One region of the Kitasatospora sp. NPDC033851 genome, then DNA from elsewhere that is predicted to be linked to it. Evidence: riboswitches for the same ligand, from Rfam matches in the RefSeq annotation. Region 1 holds a riboswitch; each other region holds the start of a gene.
The links. Region 1 has a riboswitch for S-adenosylmethionine ahead of ACZ51D_RS27240 (aminotransferase class V-fold PLP-dependent enzyme). Riboswitches for the same ligand answer to the same signal wherever they lie in the genome.
Positions count from the first base shown of each region.

Region 2: linked by a shared signal. The riboswitch ahead of thrC (threonine synthase) and the one ahead of ACZ51D_RS27240 (aminotransferase class V-fold PLP-dependent enzyme) in region 1 are both predicted to bind S-adenosylmethionine.
Region 3: linked by a shared signal. The riboswitch ahead of ACZ51D_RS22515 (IclR family transcriptional regulator) and the one ahead of ACZ51D_RS27240 (aminotransferase class V-fold PLP-dependent enzyme) in region 1 are both predicted to bind S-adenosylmethionine.

Region 1 covers NZ_JBVIRL010000016.1:48,748-54,819, reverse strand. Annotated here, with positions in the region: gene ACZ51D_RS27255 (hypothetical protein) at 1-67, opposite strand, end outside; gene ACZ51D_RS27250 (rhomboid family intramembrane serine protease) at 270-1,052, shown strand; gene ACZ51D_RS27245 (Lrp/AsnC ligand binding domain-containing protein) at 1,094-1,375, shown strand; gene ACZ51D_RS27240 (aminotransferase class V-fold PLP-dependent enzyme) at 1,389-2,765, opposite strand; SAM riboswitch class IV at 2,818-2,937, opposite strand; gene trpD (anthranilate phosphoribosyltransferase) at 3,045-4,121, opposite strand; gene ACZ51D_RS27230 (response regulator) at 4,242-4,667, opposite strand; gene ctaE (aa3-type cytochrome oxidase subunit III) at 5,064-5,684, shown strand; gene qcrC (cytochrome bc1 complex diheme cytochrome c subunit) at 5,873-6,072, shown strand, end outside.
Region 2 covers NZ_JBVIRL010000061.1:2,173-8,244, reverse strand. Annotated here, with positions in the region: gene otsB (trehalose-phosphatase) at 1-537, shown strand, start outside; gene ACZ51D_RS42445 (alpha,alpha-trehalose-phosphate synthase (UDP-forming)) at 524-2,008, opposite strand; gene ACZ51D_RS42440 (glucosyl-3-phosphoglycerate synthase) at 2,082-3,062, opposite strand; SAM riboswitch class I at 3,234-3,369, shown strand; gene thrC (threonine synthase) at 3,386-4,666, shown strand; gene ACZ51D_RS42430 (MoaD/ThiS family protein) at 4,708-4,986, shown strand; gene ACZ51D_RS42425 (cold-shock protein) at 5,527-5,730, shown strand; gene groL (chaperonin GroEL) at 6,054-6,072, shown strand, end outside.
Region 3 covers NZ_JBVIRL010000011.1:223,788-229,859, reverse strand. Annotated here, with positions in the region: gene ACZ51D_RS22525 (molybdopterin-dependent oxidoreductase) at 1-452, shown strand, start outside; gene ACZ51D_RS22520 (threonine/serine exporter family protein) at 520-1,773, shown strand; gene ACZ51D_RS22515 (IclR family transcriptional regulator) at 1,845-2,558, opposite strand; SAM riboswitch class I at 2,759-2,900, opposite strand; gene ACZ51D_RS22510 (hypothetical protein) at 3,098-6,049, shown strand; gene ACZ51D_RS22505 (ComEC/Rec2 family competence protein) at 6,046-6,072, shown strand, end outside.

The sequences.
Region 1 (6,072 bases):
ACCGGGTGAGGTTGCCGCACAGCGTGCAGCGCCAGCGCGTCTCGGCGGTCAGGGCGGGGACGGTCATCGGGGGGTCCTCTCGGGTGGTCCCTGCGTGGGCCAGGCGCTCCCCCCGGAGCCCCGGCATCGGCGGCGGGAGGCGGGATTGCCCGCCCCAAGCCTATTGCCTGGGGCAACCATCGCGACCACCGGTCAGCGGAATAGCGGGGCTAGTCCACCTGCCGTAAACCGCCGTGTCACCTGCGGCGCCCGGAGGGATGCTTGGCCGCATGGCGCTCGCGGCCCCCGACCACACCGCCGAGCGGGGCGGCCGGCCGGAGGCGGCCGCCCCGGCGGTCACCTACGCCCTGATCGCGGTCAACACCCTGGTCTTCCTGCTCGGCCCGGCCGCCGGACTCAATCCGCTGTACGGCACCGGCCAGGCCCGGGTCTGCGCGGAGCAGCGGTACGAGCAGCGCTGGGGCGCCGTCCCGGCCGAACTGCTGACCGGGCGGCCGCTGACCGCCGCGCAGTTGACGGAGGCCCCCGACCCGGTCCCCGGCTGCCCGGCCGCCCCGACCCCGGGCAAGCACCCGGCGCTGTCCGCCCTCACCGGCCTCTTCCTGCACGCCGGCTGGCTGCACCTGCTGGGCAACCTGCTCTTCCTCCACGTCTTCGGCCCGGCCGTCGAACGGCGGCTGGGCCGGGCCCGGTACGCCGTCTTCTACCTGGCGGCCGGCAGCCTGGCCACGTACGGCTTCGCGCTCGCCGAGGCGCACGCGCCGGATTCCACCCGGGTGCTCATCGGAGCGTCCGGCGCGATCTCGGCCGTCCTGGGCGCCTATCTGCGCCTGCACCCGCGCGCCCGGGTGACCACCCTCGTCCCGCTGTTGTTCTTCCTGCCGCTGCGCTTCCCGGCCTGGCTGGTGCTCGGCCTCTGGTTCGCCCTGCAGTGGTGGTCGGTGCATTCGGCGGGCCCGGGGGTGGCCTACCTGGTCCACGTGATCGGCTTCTCGGCCGGCTTCCTCTACACCTGCACGGTGGTTCGCCACCCCTCGCGACGACCCGGCTGACGCCCGATACGCTGGCGGCACCCCACAAAGGAGCCCGAACAGTGATCACCGCCATCGTCCTGATCAAGACCAGTGTCGACCGCATCCCGGAGATCGCCGAGGCCATCGCCGCCATCGAGGGCGTCAGCGAGGTCTACTCGGTGACCGGCGGATACGACCTGGTGGCGATGGTCCGGGTGCGCCGCCACGACGACCTGGCCGAGGTCATCCCGGGCCGGCTCAACAAGGTCCCGGGCGTGGCCCACACCGAGACCCAGATCGCCTTCCGCACCTACTCCCAGCACGACCTGGAAGCCGCCTTCGCCCTCGGCCTGGACGAGTAGCGGGGCCGGGGCCTCAGCCCTCCCGGCGGGTGTCCACGACGCAACGCCCGCCCTCGTTGCGGTAGTTCCAGGCCGCGCCGTCCGTGACCAGCTCCCGAACGGCGGTCAGGAAGCGGTCGATGTGCTCGTCCGGCGTCCCGGCGCCGAAACTCACCCGGATCGCGTTCAGGCTGCGCTCGCCCGGCAGCGAGGGCTCCGGCGCACCGCACTCCGACGGCGGGGTGTCCTCGTCACCGAGCAGGGTCCGCACCAGCGGGTGGGCGCAGAACAGGCCGTCGCGCACCCCGATGCCGTACTCGGCGGACAGCGCGGCCGAGAAGTGCGAGCTGTTCCAGCCCCGGACGACGAAGGACAGCACGCCCACCCGGGCGGAGCCGGCGCCGAACAGGTTCAGCACCTTGACCTGGGGGATCCGCGCCAGCCCCGCGGTCAGCCGGTCGACCAGCTGCCGCTCGCGGGCCTCCAGCGCGTCGAAGCCGGCCTCGCTCAGCGCCCGGCAGGCCGAGGCGATCGCGTAGGCGCCGATGACGTTCGGCGAACCGGCCTCGTGCCGGGCCGGGCCGGTGTGCCACTGCACGGCCACCGAGCCGTCCGTCTCCCGGGCCACCGTGCGGGTCGCTCCGCCGCCGGCCAGGTACGGCTCGGCCGCGTCCAGCCAGTCCGCCCGGCCGGCCAGCACCCCGGCGCCGAACGGCGCGTAGATCTTGTGGCCGGAGAAGGCGATCCAGTCGACGTCCAGCTCGCGCACCGAGACCCGGTGGTGCGGGGCCAGCTGGGCGGCGTCCAGCACCACCCGGGCGCCGTGCCGGTGCGCGGTCTCGGTCAGCTCGGCGACCGGCCACAGCTCGCCGGTCACGTTGGAGGCGCCGGTGACGCAGAGCAGCTTGGGCCCCTCGGGCGCCTCGGTGAGCGCGGCGTCCAGGGCGGCCACCGCCTCGGCCCGCGAGCGCGGCGCGCGCAGGTAGGTGACGCCCAGTCCGGCGTGCGCCCAGGGCAGCAGCGAGGCGTGGTGCTCGGTCTCGAAGGCGAACACCCGGGTGCCGGCCGGAACGGCGCCGGCGAGCAGGTTGAGCGAGTCGGTGGTGGCCCGGGTGAAGACCACCTGGTCGCCCTCGCGCAGGTCGAGGAACTCGGCGACGGTGCGGCGGCTCTGCTCGAAGAGGTCGGTGGACAGCTGCGAGAGGTACCCGGCCCCGCGGTGCACGCTGCCGTAGTACGGCGCGTAGGCGGCGACGTCGTCCCACACCCGCTGCAGCGCCGGCGCGCTGGCCGCGTAGTCGAGCGCCGCGTAGCCGACCTTGTCACCGCTGGCGAGCGGGACCTGGACGTCGGCGCCGAGGACCGCGAGGGGGGTGCCGATCTCGGTGGCGATTTCGGTGGAGAGAGACATGAGGATGCACTCCTTCGGGGGTGTGGGACCCCGGGAGTGCCAAATCGTCGGGCGTCCGCGCTTGCCGCACGGACGGTTTGCCGTGGCGACCCGGTCCTCACCCAGGGCACCCCGCCACGGACGGAGGGTTGCCGGACAGCAAGCTGGGGCTTTGGCGCTGTCACTCATGACCTGCCGAAGACTCTAGGTCGGGTCCAGCGGGTGGTCAAACGGGCATCCACCATCCGGACAGCCGGGGAGCCCGCGCCGGCGTACCGGCGCGGGCTCCCAACTACCGCTTCAGCTCCGGCTGGTGGCCTCCGACCAGCGCCGCAGCAGGTCCTGCGCGGCGCCCGAGTCGATGGCCTCCGCCGCCCGCGCCATGCCCGCCGCGAGCTGCTCCGCCAGCGGCGCGTCGCCCAGGTCGAGCGCGACCAGCGCCGCCGCCGTGTTCAGCAGGACGGCGTCCCGCACCGGCCCGCGCTCGCCCGCCAGCAGCCGGCGCGCGACCTCGGCGTTGTAGGCGGGGTCCCCGCCGCGCAGCGTCTCGATGCCGACCAGTTCGATGCCGACCTCCCGCGGGTCGAAGGAGGTCTCGGTGACCACCCCGTCGCGCACCACCCACACCCGCGAGGTGGTGGTGATGGTCAGCTCGTCCAGCCCGTCGTCGCCGCGGAAGACCAGCGCCGTCGAGCCGCGCCGGGCGAGCACGCCGGCGATCAGCCCGGCCAGCCGGGTGTCGAAGCAGCCGATGGCGTGGGAGGTGACCTTGGCCGGGTTGGTCAGCGGGCCGAGGATGTTGAAGGCCGTCGGCACCCCGAGGTCGCGCCGGGCGGTGGCGGCGTGCCGCATCGAGGGGTGGAACTTCGCCGCGAAGCAGAAGGTGAGTCCGACCTCCTCGGCGACCTGGGCGACCCGCCGGGCGGAAAGGTCCAGCGCCACGCCGAGCTTCGCCAGCACGTCCGAGGACCCGGTGGACGAGGAGGCGGCCCGGTTGCCGTGCTTGACCACCTTGGCGCCGGCGGCCGCCGCGACGATCGCCGACATCGTGGAGATGTTGACGGTCTTCGCCCGGTCGCCGCCGGTGCCGACGATGTCCACCGCCGGGCCGGGGATCTCCAGCGGTTCGGCGTGCGCGTACATCGCGTCCACCAGACCGGTGACCTCGTCGACCGTCTCGCCCTTGGCCCGCAGCGCGATCATGAAGCCGGCCACCTGGGCGGGGGACGCCTCGCCGCTCATGATCCGGTCCATCGCCCACGCGGTGGACGAGCGGTCGAGGTCCTCCCCCCGCAACAGCGCCGCCAGGATGTCCGGCCAGGAGCGGACCACCTGCGCGGGGTCGCTACCGCCGTTCGCAGGGTTCACGTTCACCATGGCTGACTCCAGCTGTTGTCGGTTCCCCCGCTCCGGGGGACGTCCGTACGGTTGGGAGCCAGCCTATCCAGCGGCGGGGCGCCTACGGCCCTGTCTTCTCTAGTACTGAGACACCGCCGCTCAGCGGCCGGCCGGAGCCCGCTTCGCCAGCCGTGCCCGCAGCAGGGTGGCGACCGCCTCGGCCAGCGCCACCGGGTCCACCGGTCGGGAGATCGCGGCATCGGCCCGGCTCCAGGCGGCGAGCCAGGAGTCCTGCGGCCGGCCGATCAGCACCAGCACCGGCGGGCAGCCGTAGATCTCGTCCTTCAACTGGCGCCCGAGCCCCAGCCCGCCGGCCGGGACCGCCTCGCCGTCCAGCACGCAGAGGTCCACGCCGCCCTTCTCCAGTGCCTTGAGCACCGCGGGGGTGGTCGCGCACTCCAGGTAGGACAGCTCGGGAAGATCCTCGGCAGGCCGGCGGCCGAGCGCCGTCAGCACCTGCTCGCGGGTGTTGCGATCGTCGCTGTAGACGAGGACGGTGAGCGTCTCATCGGTCGTGTACGCCATGGACCCTGCTCCCTCAAGTGTGATCCGGACCACGTTCGCCTGATCCGGATGCTACTCCCGATCACCCTCCGCCGAGGGCCCCTCGCGCACGTTCCTGCTCAAGGCGCCGCGCCCTGGTCTCACCCGCCTGGAGGACGGCCCGTCACCCGGGCCCGCCCAGTCCACCCGTACGGCCGACCCCGGCCTCTCCCCCCTACCTCCCGCGGCTACTCCGACCGTGCGGCGACGCGCCGGGCAACGGGGTCGTAGGCTGCCCCGAGGAACCGTCAGAAAAGGGACACGCCGCTGCTCAGCCCCCATCCGGGCACCCCGTCGCCCCCCAAGCGGGCATACCGCACGCACCGGACACTCCGAGGGACACCCCCCGGCGTGAAGACGGAATAAGGGACCGACATAATGTCCGTCGTGGCGACAGCAACAGCAGTAGAAACCGGGCACGCGCACGGATCGGTCAACCGGCCGAACATGGTCAGCGTCGGAACGATCGTCTGGCTCAGTTCCGAGTTGATGTTCTTCGCGGCCCTCTTCGCGATGTACTTCACGCTCCGCTCCGTCAAGGGAGCCGAGTTCTGGACCGAGAAGGCTCACGCCCTCAACGTGCCGTTCTCCTCGGTCAACACCACCGTCCTGGTGCTCTCCTCACTCACCTGCCAGCTCGGCGTGTTCGCCGCCGAGCGCGGTGACGTGAAGAAGCTCCGCATGTGGTTCATCATCACGTTCATGATGGGCGCGGTCTTCATCGGCGGCCAGGTCTTCGAGTACACCGAGCTGGTCAAGAAGGACGGCCTGTCGCTGTCCTCCGACCCGTACGGCACGGTGTTCTACCTGACCACCGGCTTCCACGGCCTGCACGTGACGGGTGGTCTGATCGCCTTCCTGCTGGTCCTGGGACGGACGTACGCAGCCAAGCGCTTCACGCACGAGCAGGCCACCGCCGCGATCGTCGTGTCGTACTACTGGCACTTCGTCGACGTCGTGTGGATCGGCCTGTTCGCGACCATCTACCTGATCAAGTAACCAGCTGATCAGGTCGCTGGCCACCGGCTGCGGCCCCCGCCCTCACCGGCGACGGGCCGCTTCTGCCGGTGCCGACGCTCCCACCGACCGACCGCGCGCGCAGCCCTTAGACAGGCAGCCTCGTGCCGGCCAGACCGGCCGCCGGGTGCACCCACCAGTCGACCAGATCCTGACACCGGGGTTATTCCGTGAAAAAGCTCTCCGCACGACGGCGCCACCCATTGGCGGCGCTGGTCGTCCTACTTCTCGCCCTGGCGGCAACCGGGGGGCTGTACGCCGCGTTCGCTCCCGCCGACAAGGCGCAGGCCGACGTCGCCGCGCAGTCGCTCGCGATCGATGAGGGCAAGAAGCTCTTCGCCGTCGGTTGCTCCTCCTGTCACGGCCTGAA
Region 2 (6,072 bases), on a different contig from region 1:
TGGGAGGACGGCGAGGTGACGGCGCCGGAGGTGCACCCGGGGGTGGCGGGGGTGCGGGAGGCGTTGCCGGGCGTGCTGGCGCGGGCCGGGGCGCCGGCGGGGACGGGCGTGGAGGACAAGGGGCGCTCGGTGGCGGTGCACACGCGGCGGACGGCGGCGCCCGAGGAGGCGCTGGAGCTGCTGCGTGCGCCGGTGGGGGAGCTGGCGGCCGAGTACGGACTGGTGGTGGAGCCCGGGCGGCTGGTGCTGGAGCTGCGGCCGCCGGGGGTGGACAAGGGGGCGGCGCTGACCGGGTTCCTGCGGGAGCGGGGGGCCCGTTCGGTGCTGTACGCGGGGGACGACCTGGGGGACGTGGCGGCCTTCGCGGCGGTGGAGAAGCTGCGGGGCGAGGGCGTGGCCGGGCTGCTGGTGTGCAGCGGGGCGGTGGGGGACGCGCCGGTGCGCGAACTCGCCGACCGGGCGGACCTGGTGGTCCCGGGCCCGGCCGGCGTGGTGGAGCTGTTGGGGGCGCTGGGGGAGGCCCTCACTGGGAGTTGAGCGGGACCAGCGCGTAGAGCTGGTCGAGGAACCACTGCTGCGGGGGGAGCGCGGTGGCCGCCGCCGCGAGGCGCTTGGTGCGGTCGGCGCGCTCCTCCTCGGGCATGGTGAGGGCGGTGTGCAGGGCGTCGGCGGTGGCGATGACGTCGTACGGGTTGACCGTCAGGGCGTCGTCGGCGAGCTCCGCGTGGGCGCCCGCCTCCCGGGAGAGGACCAGGGCACAGCCGCGGTCGGAGACCACCGGGACTTCCTTGGCCACCAGGTTCATGCCGTCCCGGATGGGGTTGACCAGGGCCACGTCGGCCAGACGGTAGGCGGCGAGGGAACGCGGGAAGTCGTCGTTGACGTGCAGGATCAGCGGCTGCCAGGTGGGGGTGGCGAACTCGTCGTTGATCTCTTCCGCGAGGTCCTGGACGGCGGCCGTGTAGTTCCGGTACTCGGCCAGGTCGGTCCGGGACGGGTAGGCGAACGCGATGTGGACCACCCGGTCGTGCCACTCGGGGCGGGTGCGGAGCAGGTGCCGGTAGGCCTGGAGGCCGCGGACGATGTTCTTGCTCAGCTCGGTGCGGTCGACCCGGACGATGGTGCGGCGGTCGCCGACGGCTTCGCGCAGGGCGGCGAGGCGTTCGTCGACGTCGGGGCGGTGCGAGCGTTCGCGCAGGAAGTCGGCGTCGGCGCCGAGGGCGTGCACGCCGAGGCGGGTGGTGCGGCCGTCGAGGGTGACGGTGAGTGCCTCGTGGTCGACGGTGGCATCGAGGAGGTCCGCGCAGCAGGCGGCGAAGGCGCGGGCCCAGCGCTCGGTGAGGAAGCCGGCCCGGTCGGCGCCCAGGATGCCGGTGAGGACGGCGCGGGCGACGTCGTCGGGGAGCAGCCGGTAGTACTCGGGTGGGGCCCAGGGGGTGTGCGAGAAGTGGCCGATCCGCAGGTCGGGGCGGGCTGCGCGGAGCAGGGCCGGGGTGAGGGAGAGGTGGTAGTCCTGGACCAGGACCGCGGCGTTCGGGGCGGCTTCGGCGGCCAGGGCCTCGGCGAAGGCGGCGTTGTAGGCCCGGTAGGCGGCCCATTCGGTGCGGAAGGCGGCGTCGAAGGAGGGCGCGGTGGGGGTCGCGTAGAGCAGGTGGTGGACGAACCAGAGGGTGGAGTTGGCGACGCCGTTGTAGGCGCGGGCGAAGGTCTCGGGGTCGATGGCCAGCATCCGGACGGCCTGCCCGCCGACGTCGTGGCCGGCCAGGTCGAGGCGGCCGCGGGGGGCTTGCTCGGCGGCTCTGCGGTCCGCCTCCCCCAGGGCGGCGCAGACCCAGACCGCGTTCGGGTCGTCGATCGCGGAGAGGCCGGAGACCAGGCCCCCGCCGCCGCGCCGCAGGGTCAGCGTGCCGTCGTCGGCGGTGCTGAACGACACCGGTCCCCGGTTGGATGCCACCAGGACGGGGGCGGTGCCGGTCGCACTCGAACGTTCGGTCGTGAGATCGCCCATGGTTGGCATGTTGCCGTGGGTCAGGCGCGGCAAACCCGGGGCCCGTCCTCAGTTCACCCGGGGCCGCCCTCGGTCAGTGGCGGATCGCGTATTCGGGGACGGTGTGCATCGGGGGGCGCTCCAGGGCGGTCACCGGGTGGGTGTGGGCGGTGAAGGCGCGGGTCTGCGGGTCGCGGGTGAACTGGGTGAGCTGCGGGAGGAGGAGGTCGGCGGAGGCCTTGAGCCGGTGGGCGCGGTCGAGGCGTTCGAGGGCGGTGCGGTAGATGGTGGCGGCCATCCGGCCGAGGGCCTGGCCGTCCTGGTGGCGGTGGTGCCGGACGCCGACGTCCACCTGGGCCAGGGCGTCCAGGCCGACCAGCTCCAACGCGTCGACCAGCAGGCCGAGTTCGACGCCGTAACCGGTGGGGAAGGGCAGTCGTTCGAGCAGTGAGCGGCGGGCCGCGTACTCGCCGCCGAGGGGCTGGACGAAACCGGCGAGTTCCGGCCAGTGGAGGTTGAGCAGGGGGCGGGCGACGAGTTCGGTGACGCGGCCGCCGCCGGCCGGGACGACGGCACCGGATTCCGTCTCGAGAGGACGGTCGTACATGGCCTTGACCAGTTGGATGGACTCGTCGGTCAGCAGGGGGCCGACGATGCCGGAGACGAAGGCCGGATCGAACTCGCGCAGGTCGGCGTCCACGAAGCAGACGATGTCGCCGCGGGTGACCAGCAGCGAGCGCCAGAGCACCTCGCCCTTGCCGGCGGCGGCGGGCAGCCGGGGCAGGATGGCGTCGCGGTGCTCGACCCGGGCGCCGGCCTCGGCGGCGACGGCGGCGGTGGCGTCGGAGGAGCCGGAGTCGACCACGACGAGTTCGTCGACGAGCGGGAGGCGTTCCATCAGCTCGCGGCGGACGGTGCGGACGATGTCGCCGACGGTGGCCTCCTCGTCCAGGGCGGGGAGGACGACGCTGACCGTGCGCCCGGTGCGTTCCTTGGCCGCGAGGAGGGTGCGCACCGGCCGGTCGGCCGCGCTCCAGGAGCGGCGGCGCAGCCAGGACGCCGCCTGCGGAAGCAGCTCGGGAGTCGGTTCGGCGGGCACGGAAGTCTCCTCGGCGGGTGGGGTGGGACGGCTCATCTCGCGTGGCGGACGGTCCCGTTCAGGATTGACGCCTTCGGATACAGTCTTCGTACAGCGGCCGGACCTTCGCACGCCGGGGTCGCCGCTGAGTACCACCACAATTTCACAAGCTCATCCAGAGGGACTGAGGGAACGGCCCGTTGACGTCCCGGCAACCTTCTCGCGCGGCTGTTCTCGACAGGCCCCGGCGGGACAGGTGCCAATTCCGGCCTGTGGCGCGTCCGCGCCGCGGGGAAGATGAGGAGAGAGGCCTCGCCATCATGGCTATCGACACTGTCGCACCTGTTTCCGTGGACCTCGGCCCCGCCGTCGCGCTGTCCTGCCGGGAGTGCGGCACCCGATTCCCGCTCGGTCCCGACTTCGCGTGCCTGGAGTGCTTCGGCCCGCTGGAGATCGCCTACGAATTCGGCAGCGAGGGCGCCGAGGAGCTGCGCAAGCGGATCGAGGCCGGTCCGGCCTCCGTCTGGCGCTACGCGCCGCTGCTGCCGGTGCCGGCCGACGTGGCTTCCAAGCCCAACCTGAACCCGGGCTGGACCCCGCTGGTGAAGGCGGACAACCTGGGCCGGGAGCTCGGCTTCACCGCCCAGCTGCACATCAAGGACGACTCCGGGAACCCGACCCACTCCTTCAAGGACCGCGTGGTGGCCTGCGCCATCGAGGCCGCGCGGGCGTTCGGCTACACGACGCTGTCCTGCTCCTCCACCGGCAACCTGGCCGGCGCGGTGGGCGCGGCGGCCGCCCGGGCCGGGTTCCGGTCCTGCGTGTTCATCCCGCACGACCTGGAGCAGGGCAAGGTCGTCATGGCCGGGGTGTACGGCGGCGAGCTGGTCGGCATCGAGGGCAACTACGACGACGTGAACCGCTTCTGCTCGGAGCTGATCGGCGACCCGGCCGGCGAGGGCTGGGGCTTCGTCAACGTCAACCTGCGGCCGTACTACGGCGAGGGCTCCAAGACGCTGGCGTACGAGATCTGCGAGCAGCTCGGCTGGCGGCTGCCGGAGCAGATCGTGATCCCGATCGCCTCGGGATCGCAGCTGACGAAGATCGACAAGGGGCTGCAGGAGCTGATCAAGCTCGGCCTGGTCGAGGACCGGCCGTACCGGATCTTCGGCGCCCAGGCGGAGGGCTGCTCGCCGGTGTCGGCCGCCTTCAAGGCCGGCCGGGACGTGATCAAGCCGGTCAAGCCGGACACCATCGCCAAGTCGCTGGCGATCGGCAACCCGGCCGACGGCCCGTACGTGCTGGACATCGCCCGCCGGACGGGCGGGGCGGTGGAGGACGTCACGGACGCCGAGGTCGTGGCGGCGATCCGGCTGCTGGCGCGGACCGAGGGAATCTTCGCCGAGACCGCGGGCGGGGTGACCGTCGGCGTGCTGAAGAAGCTGGTCGAGACCGGACGGCTGGATCCGGCCAAGGAGACCGTCGCGATCAACACCGGCGACGGCCTGAAGACCCTGGACGCCGTCTCCGACGCCGGGATGACCGCCGTCATCCGCCCGACGCTGGACTCCTTCCGCGCCGCCGGCCTCGTGTCCGCCTGAACCACCTCCGCCCCCGTGAGGCCCCACCCGCAAGGAGAGCCATGAGCGCCAACGTCCGCATCCCCACCATCCTGCGCACCTACACCGGCGGCGCCGCCGAGGTGACCGCCGAGGGCGTCACCCTGGCCGAGGTCATCGCCGACCTGGAGCAGAACCACGCGGGCATCTCCGCCCGCATCCTGGACGACGCCGGCAAGCTGCGCCGTTTCGTCAACGTCTACGTGAACGACGACGACGTGCGCTTCGCCGAGGGCCTGGCGACCGAGATCAAGGACGGCGCCAGCGTCTCGATCATCCCAGCGGTGGCCGGCGGCTGCTGAGCCGTGACGCCGGCTATTCGGCCGCCCGCCCGTACGGAATTCCGCTTTCCGTATGCGCGGGCGGCCGGTTGCATTCCGGCTGGAATATTTTCGAGTCGAGTCGGAGTAGAGTGTCGCTCGGCTGGGAACAGGGGTTCCCTTGCGGCCACCCGCGGTGTTCCGCCGGGGCGGCGTCCGGCCGGTGAGACCGGCTCGTGAAACATGTCAGGCGGATGTCAGAATTGCCGCGGGCATTTGGGTAATTCGTCCGCTATGTCCGGCGTTAAATGCCGAGATCTTCCCGATTCAGCCCGTGCTGTCCCTTGACGCTTCAGCGGAATTACCGGCGGCTGACCCTGTTGCAGAGGGCGTCGGTCCGGATACATTCAGCGGCGGTCGACGCAATCACCCGCTCACCGGAGGCCGTTGGGCGTCCCGTGCGGAGGGTTGCGGCGTGCACGGCTGCGCCCAGGGGGGGTTCCCCGGGCCGGCCTTCAAACCAATCCGGGCCCGCGACCTGCGGGCACGTGAAGGGCCAGCACAGCACTAGGGGAGTTCGGAATGGCTCAGGGCACCGTCAAGTGGTTCAACGCGGAGAAGGGCTACGGCTTCATCGCGGTCGACGGTGGTGCGGACGTCTTCGTCCACTACAGCGCGATCCAGATGGACGGCTACCGCACCCTCGAGGAGGGCCAGCGGGTCGAGTTCGAGATCTCTCAGGGACAGAAGGGCCCGCAGGCGGACATGGTCCGCGCCGCGGTCTGACCCCTTCCGACCCCAGGAGCTCGGCGCGGCCCTACGGCTGGTGACCACTCGCTTCTCGACGGGCCCGTGCGACACGCGTCGCACGGGCCCGTCGGCGTCCCCGGGCGTCCACGGCGGCGGCTCGCGGGTTGCCGATTGGGCTTGCACTCGACCACCGTGAGTGCTAATCATTGGCGTTAGCACTCACAGTGTGAGAGTGACAGCGGACCGGGTCGGTGAGGCCCCCGGGAGCGGTAGGGGAAAAGACCCCCGCACACCAGGGCCGTCCGTCGCGGGCACCCCTTGGTCCGAGCAGTCGACCGTGTCCCGGAGGACCACTTCTGATGGCCAAGATCATCGCCT
Region 3 (6,072 bases), on a different contig from region 1:
TCGTGCTGGCCGCCGACCGCCCCGAGCACCTCTTCACCACCCGCCTGTACGTCCGCACGCTGCCCGGCGAGAGCGAGGCTCGGCCGGTCCGCGAGAAGGACGTCAGCAGCAAGCTGCTCACCCTGCGGGACGGGCAGTCCGTTCCGGCCGGGAGCTGTGAAGTGGCGGGCTACGCCTGGAGTTCCACCGAGGTGACGGCCGTCGAGGTCGCCGTGGACGACGCCGACTGGCAGCCCGCCGCCCTGGACGGGCGCGGCCCCGACCCCACCTGGCAGCGCTTCCGCCTGCGGTGCGACCTCGCCCCGGGCCCGCACCGCGTCCGCTGCCGGGCCACCGACTCCGCCGGGCGGGTCCAGCCGCTCACCGGGGACCGGAACGCCGTCCACGAGGTGCACGTGGTGGCCGAGGCGCGGGAGTCCGCCGGGGTCGGCGCGCGCCCGGCCGGGCGGTGATCGCCGGGGAAGCGAACAGACCGGGGCACAGGCGGACCGAACCGGGCGGGATGGGACGATACCTGCCATGTCTAGCAAGTCTCCATCGGTCCAGGGCGCCGGCGCCCCGCCCGACCCGCTCCTGCGTCTGCTGCTCGAACTGGGTGAGGCCCTGTTGGGCGGCGGTCTGCCCGTCCATGAGGTCGAGGAGGAGCTCCGCGGGCTGGGGCGGGCGCTGGGGGCTCCGCAGGCGCGGGTCGCGGCCCTGACCAACGGGCTGTTCGTCGCCCTGGGCGCGGACGAGGCCACCCGGTTCCAGCCGGTCGGCGCCGCGCTGCGGTTCGAGCAGACGGCCGCCGTCCTCCATCTGGTGCACCGGCTGCGCGCGGGTGAGCTCGACGGGCCCCGGGCGCTCGCCGAGCTGGACGGGATCCGGCGGGCGCCGGCCCGCTGGCCGGCGTGGGTGGCGGACCTCGGGGCGCTGCCGGTCGGGGTGGGGGTCTGCCTCTTCCTGCAGCCGGTCGCGGCGAACGTGCTGGCGGCCGGGCTCGGATCGTTGGTCGTGGCGGGGCTGACCGTGCTCGCACGGCGGTTGCCGTACCTGCGGCCGCTGCTGCCCGTCACGGCCGGGTTCCTGGTCGCGCTGCTGGTCCTGTCGCTGGCGCGGGCCTCTCTACTGGACGGCTCGTTGCGGACGATCGTGGCCACGCTGGCGATCCTGCTGCCGGGCGGGCTGCTGGTCACCGGGTTGTCGGAGATCGCCGCGGGTGCGGCCAGCGCGGGTACGGCCCGGCTGGTGTCCGGCGCGGTGCAGCTGGCGCTGTTCCTCGCCGGGGTGGCGGCGGCCGCGAGCGCGATCGGCATGCCGGCCACGGCGCTGGCCAATGTGCAGGTGGCCAAGCCGAGTTGGTGGGTGATCGGGCTGGGTCTGGCGATCGCCGTGGCCGGGGTGGTGGTCAACGTCAACACGCCGCCCTCGGCGATCCCGTGGATCGTCGCGGTGATCGCGGTCAGCGTCACCGTCCAGGTGGTGGTGGGATCGGTGCACGGCGCGGCGATCGGCGGCCTGGCCGGGGCGGTCTCCGCCGCGGTCGCGGCCACCCTGGTGCACTGGGTGCCGGGCGGTCCGCTCTGGCAGGTGCTCTACCTTCCGGCGTTCTGGATCGTGGTGCCGGGCTCCTTCGGCCTGTTGAACACCGCGCAGATCGAGGTCGGCAACGGCGCGCAGCCGGTGCTGGCGGCCGTGTCGGCGGTGTTCGGGGTGTCGATCGGCACCCTGATCGGCTCGGTGATCAGCCGGATCCCCCGCCCCTCCCTCCCCGTCCTGCAGCCTCGGGCGTGAGCCGGACGGCGGGAGAGGCGGCGGGAGGGACGGGGAGGAGCGGGGCGAGGAGGAGCGGCCGACGAACCCGGTCAGGAGTGGCGTAGCGCTTCGGTGAGGCGGTGCGCCGCCTCGGTGACGGCCTGGGAGAGCTGGGCACCGGGGTGGCGGGTGAGCCGTTCGATCGGGCCGGAGACCGAGACCGCGGCGACGACCCGGTTGGACGGGCCGCGGACGGGCGCGGACACGGAGGCGACCCCGAGTTCACGTTCGCCGATGGACTGGGCCCAGCCGCGGCGCCGTACGCCGCTGAGGGCGGTGGCGGTGAAGCGGGCGCCCTGCAGGCCGCGGTGGAGGCGTTCGGGTTCCTCCCAGGCGAGCAGGACCTGGGCGGCGGAGCCGACCTTCATGGGGAGGGTGATGCCCACCGGAACGGTGTCGCGCAGGCCGGAGAGCCGCTCGGCGGCGGCCACGCAGATCCGGACCTCGCCCTGTCTGCGGTAGAGCTGGGCGCTCTCGCCGGTGACGTCGCGCAGGTGGGTCAGGACCGAGCCGGCGGCGGCCAGCAGGCGGTCCTCGCCGGCGGCCGCCGACAGCTCGGAGACGCGCGGGCCGAGGATGAAGCGGCCCTGCATGTCCCTGGTGACCAGGCGGTGGTGTTCGAGTGCCACGGCGATCCGGTGGGCGGTGGGCCGCGCCAGGCCGGTGGCGGCGACGAGTCCGGCCAGGGTGGCGGGACCGGCCTCCAGGGTGGCGAGGATCGAGGTGACCTTGTCGAGCACACCGACGCCGCTCGTGTTGTCCATGGAATGGGTACTCCGTCTCAAATCCCGTGAGCGGCGGGTCGGCGCTGCTCACGGAGGCTCCGGGCGGGGAGCGGGGGTGGTCAGCGAGGACAGGCCGGAGAGGAAGTCGGCCGATTGCCTGCGCCGGGCACGAGACGGGTACGCGAAAGGGCCGGGGCGGGAAGCGCCCGGGCGAAGGACAGCACAGAGAGCACCGTGTCTCCTCATCTTTCCCGCGCCACAGTGGCGACAGGCCGGAGTTGGCACTGATCCCGGACGGCACGGCGCGTACTTCGGACGCCGGTCGACCGGGGAGTTGCCGGGGCTTCGTAGGGCCGGTCCCTCCACCCCTCTGGATGATTCGCGAAGAACCATACAAGACTCCCCGGGCAGCACGTCAAACCTCCACCCCTCACGCGCAGGCAGCGGCGGGCGGCCCGCCGGCCGGGCCTTCCCCGGTGGGCCCCCCGGTGGGCCCGATTCGTGGGAGAGTGGAGGAGTCGGGAGTTCCGGCCTGAGCGGTGGCCGACCTCCCCCCGGAGACACTCCAGAGGTCTCCCATGACACAGCTGAACGAGATCCGCTCCATCGCCCCGGAGGCCCTCGCCGTCGCGGGTGTGCTGGACCCGCCGGTCGCGGCCGGGGCGGGATCGCGGGGCTACGACGACTTCGTCGACCCAGGCGACCTGCCGGACTCCGCGCAACCGTGGCAGTGGCACTGGTCCCCCGACCTCCTGTCGCGGCTCGCGGAGGACAGCCGGCTGCAGGTGAAACTGGGCTACAGCTGGTTCGAGGCCGCGGGCAGCGCGGCCGGACCGGTGCGACTCACGCTGTACGGGGTGCCCCACCGGAGCCGGCACGCGCTGGCGACGCGCCTGGCCGAGGCCCGTCCCGCGGTCGGCGCGGTCTTCATCGCGGACGACACCCTGGAGCCGGAGCCCCGCTGGCAGTGGCCGCTGCGCCTCTGCGCCGTCACGACGGAGGCCGCCGAGGGCCTGTTCGCCGTGCTGGACCACGACGCGGAGGTAGCTCCGGTCATCGACGTGTACACCCTCGGCGAGCAGGACGGGGACTGCGACGTGCTGGCCGTCTCCGGCGCCGCCGAGCTCGACGCGCTGACGGCCGGCGGCGGCCTCAGCGCCGTCTGCCTGGCCTGGTGCGCCCCACAGCCGCCCGACCCGCACCAGCTGGCCCAACTCGACGCGGCCGCGCGCAGGCTCGACGCCTCCGGCTGGGTCGTCGCGGACCTCTCGGCGACCGGCGCGGTCGACTGGCTCGACCGGTTCGTCCGCCATCTCTCCGAGAACCTCGCCCTGGACGAGGCAGCCGGCCGCGCCGGCTCCTGGCTGACGGTGGCCCACCCCGGGCTCGCCGAGCACCACGCGGTGGCCGAGGGCCTGGCGGCCGCGGTCGAGCCACCCCCGGCCCCCGCGGTGCCGCCACCCCCGGTCGAGCCGGCCGAGCTGCCGGCCGGTGGCTCGGCCGAGCCGTACGCCGGTGGCCTCGGCGGGCAAGCGGCGGACGACCTCCGTCTCTCCGACCGGCGGCCGCCGCTCGCGGCCCTCACCGACCGGATCCGCCGCGCGGCCGCAGGCGTCCGGTTCAACGGGATGCGACTCGGCGGGGTCGTGGCCGACGCCGTCCGGGAGGTCCGCCAGGCCGGAGCGGCGCCCGGCGTGACCAACGACCGCTACCTCCAGGCACTCGTCAGCGACCAGCAGACGGGCAACCGGCTCCTGCACGCCTTCCACGCCGGCGCGGTGAACGAGATCCACCTCCGGGTGGGTCCGCACAGCGCCGAGTGGCACCAGATGGCGTCCGCGTTCCCCGAGCAGGGCCTGGAGTTCCGGGGCGGGGCGGCGCGCCTCACGGTCGCCTTCGACGAGGAGCGGGACCAGGCACTCCTCCACGAGCCCGTGGAGGTCTTCCTGCCCCGGCGGGGCGCCTCCAGCGAGGCCGTCTTCCCGGTGACGGTCGGCGCCCAGGAGCGGGAGATCCGGTGCACCGCGCGCGTCTACTACCGCAAGCGCCAGCTGCAGCGGCTGGTGATCAGCGGCCCGGTCGCGGCGTCCGACGACCCCGTGGACGGGCGGGAGATCGCGATCAACGGCGAAGCGTACGACTCGCTCGCCGAACCGCCGAGTCGGCACGACGACACCGACACCGGCGCGGGCGCGGGCGCGGGCGACGCGGCCGACAGCACGGCAACCGACGCCCGCTCGGCGACGATCCGGATCGTGAGCGACGAGGTCCTGGTGGTCGGCACCGGCGAGAACGGCCCGGTGCGGATCCCGGATCTCGACCGGTTCCGGGCCGGAATCCGGGGCCTGCTCAACCAGTCCGTGAACGAGGACGCCGCCGCCACCGGCGCCGGCCCCGGCCCCGGCTCACCCGCACCGGTCGGCCTGCTCCGCGGCCTCGCCCAGCAGGGCAGCTCCCTCTACCAGCAGTTGGAGCAGCAGGGGTGCGGCGGTTTGAAGGACGCCGCGTCGCTCCAGCTGGTGTCGGCCGAGACGGCCGAACTCTGGCCGCTGGAGTTCGTCTACGACTACGGGTATCCCGCCGACACCGCCAAGCTCTGCGACGGCTGGCAGCACGCCCTCGAAACCGGGATCTGCTCCTGCCGCCGCCCGGACCGCTCCGGCCTCCTCAGCCGCAGGACCATCTGCCCGCTCGGCTTCTGGGGCCTGCGCATGGTGATCGAGCGCCGGGTGGAGCGCGCCCAGCTCGACCGCAGCGTGGTCGAACAGGCCCCGCAGGGCACCCGCAGCACGCTGCGCCCGGTCGACGGCGCGCTCTTCGCGGCGAGCAGGATCGTCCGCAAGGCGGACCGGGACCACGCGGTCGGCACCCTGCTGGACTCGTTCGGACCCGACGCCCTGCACACGGCCGACAGCTGGAAACGCTGGCGGCAGGTGGTCAAGACCGAAGGTCCCCCGCTGCTGCTGGCCGTTCCCCACCACGGACACGACCAGGGGGCGACCCCGGTCCTGGAGATCGGCCGGGCGAGCAAACTGCCGTCGCTCCTGATCGACCGCCGGGACATCGTCTCCGACCTGCACGATCACGAGGTCGGCCCGGTCGTCATGCTGCTCGGCTGCAACACCGCCCAGGAGGACGTCAGTTGGCAGAACGTGGCAGCGAGGTTCCTGGAGAAGAGCGCCCCGGTCGTGGTGGGGACGCTGGTACCGACCCTCGGTCGCCAGGCGGCGGTGATGGCGGGCATCGCCGGCGTGATGCTCGCCGGGAACACCCGCGAGGACCTGACCATCGGCGAGTTGGTGCGCGACATCCGGCGGCAGCTGCTCCTCCGGGGTTGCACGCTGGCCATGGCAGTCGTGGCCTTCGGCGACGCCCGCTGGCTGGTCGGCAACCGACCGCCAGTGACCGACGACGGGCCGGCAGCGGTCGGTGGTGGGGGTGGAGGTGGGGGTGGGGGTGGTGGGGATGGTGGTGGGGGTGGTGGCACACCGGAAGCCGCACCGCAAGGCGCACCGGGAGGCGGATCGTGATCACCATCGAGATGCTGCCCGCC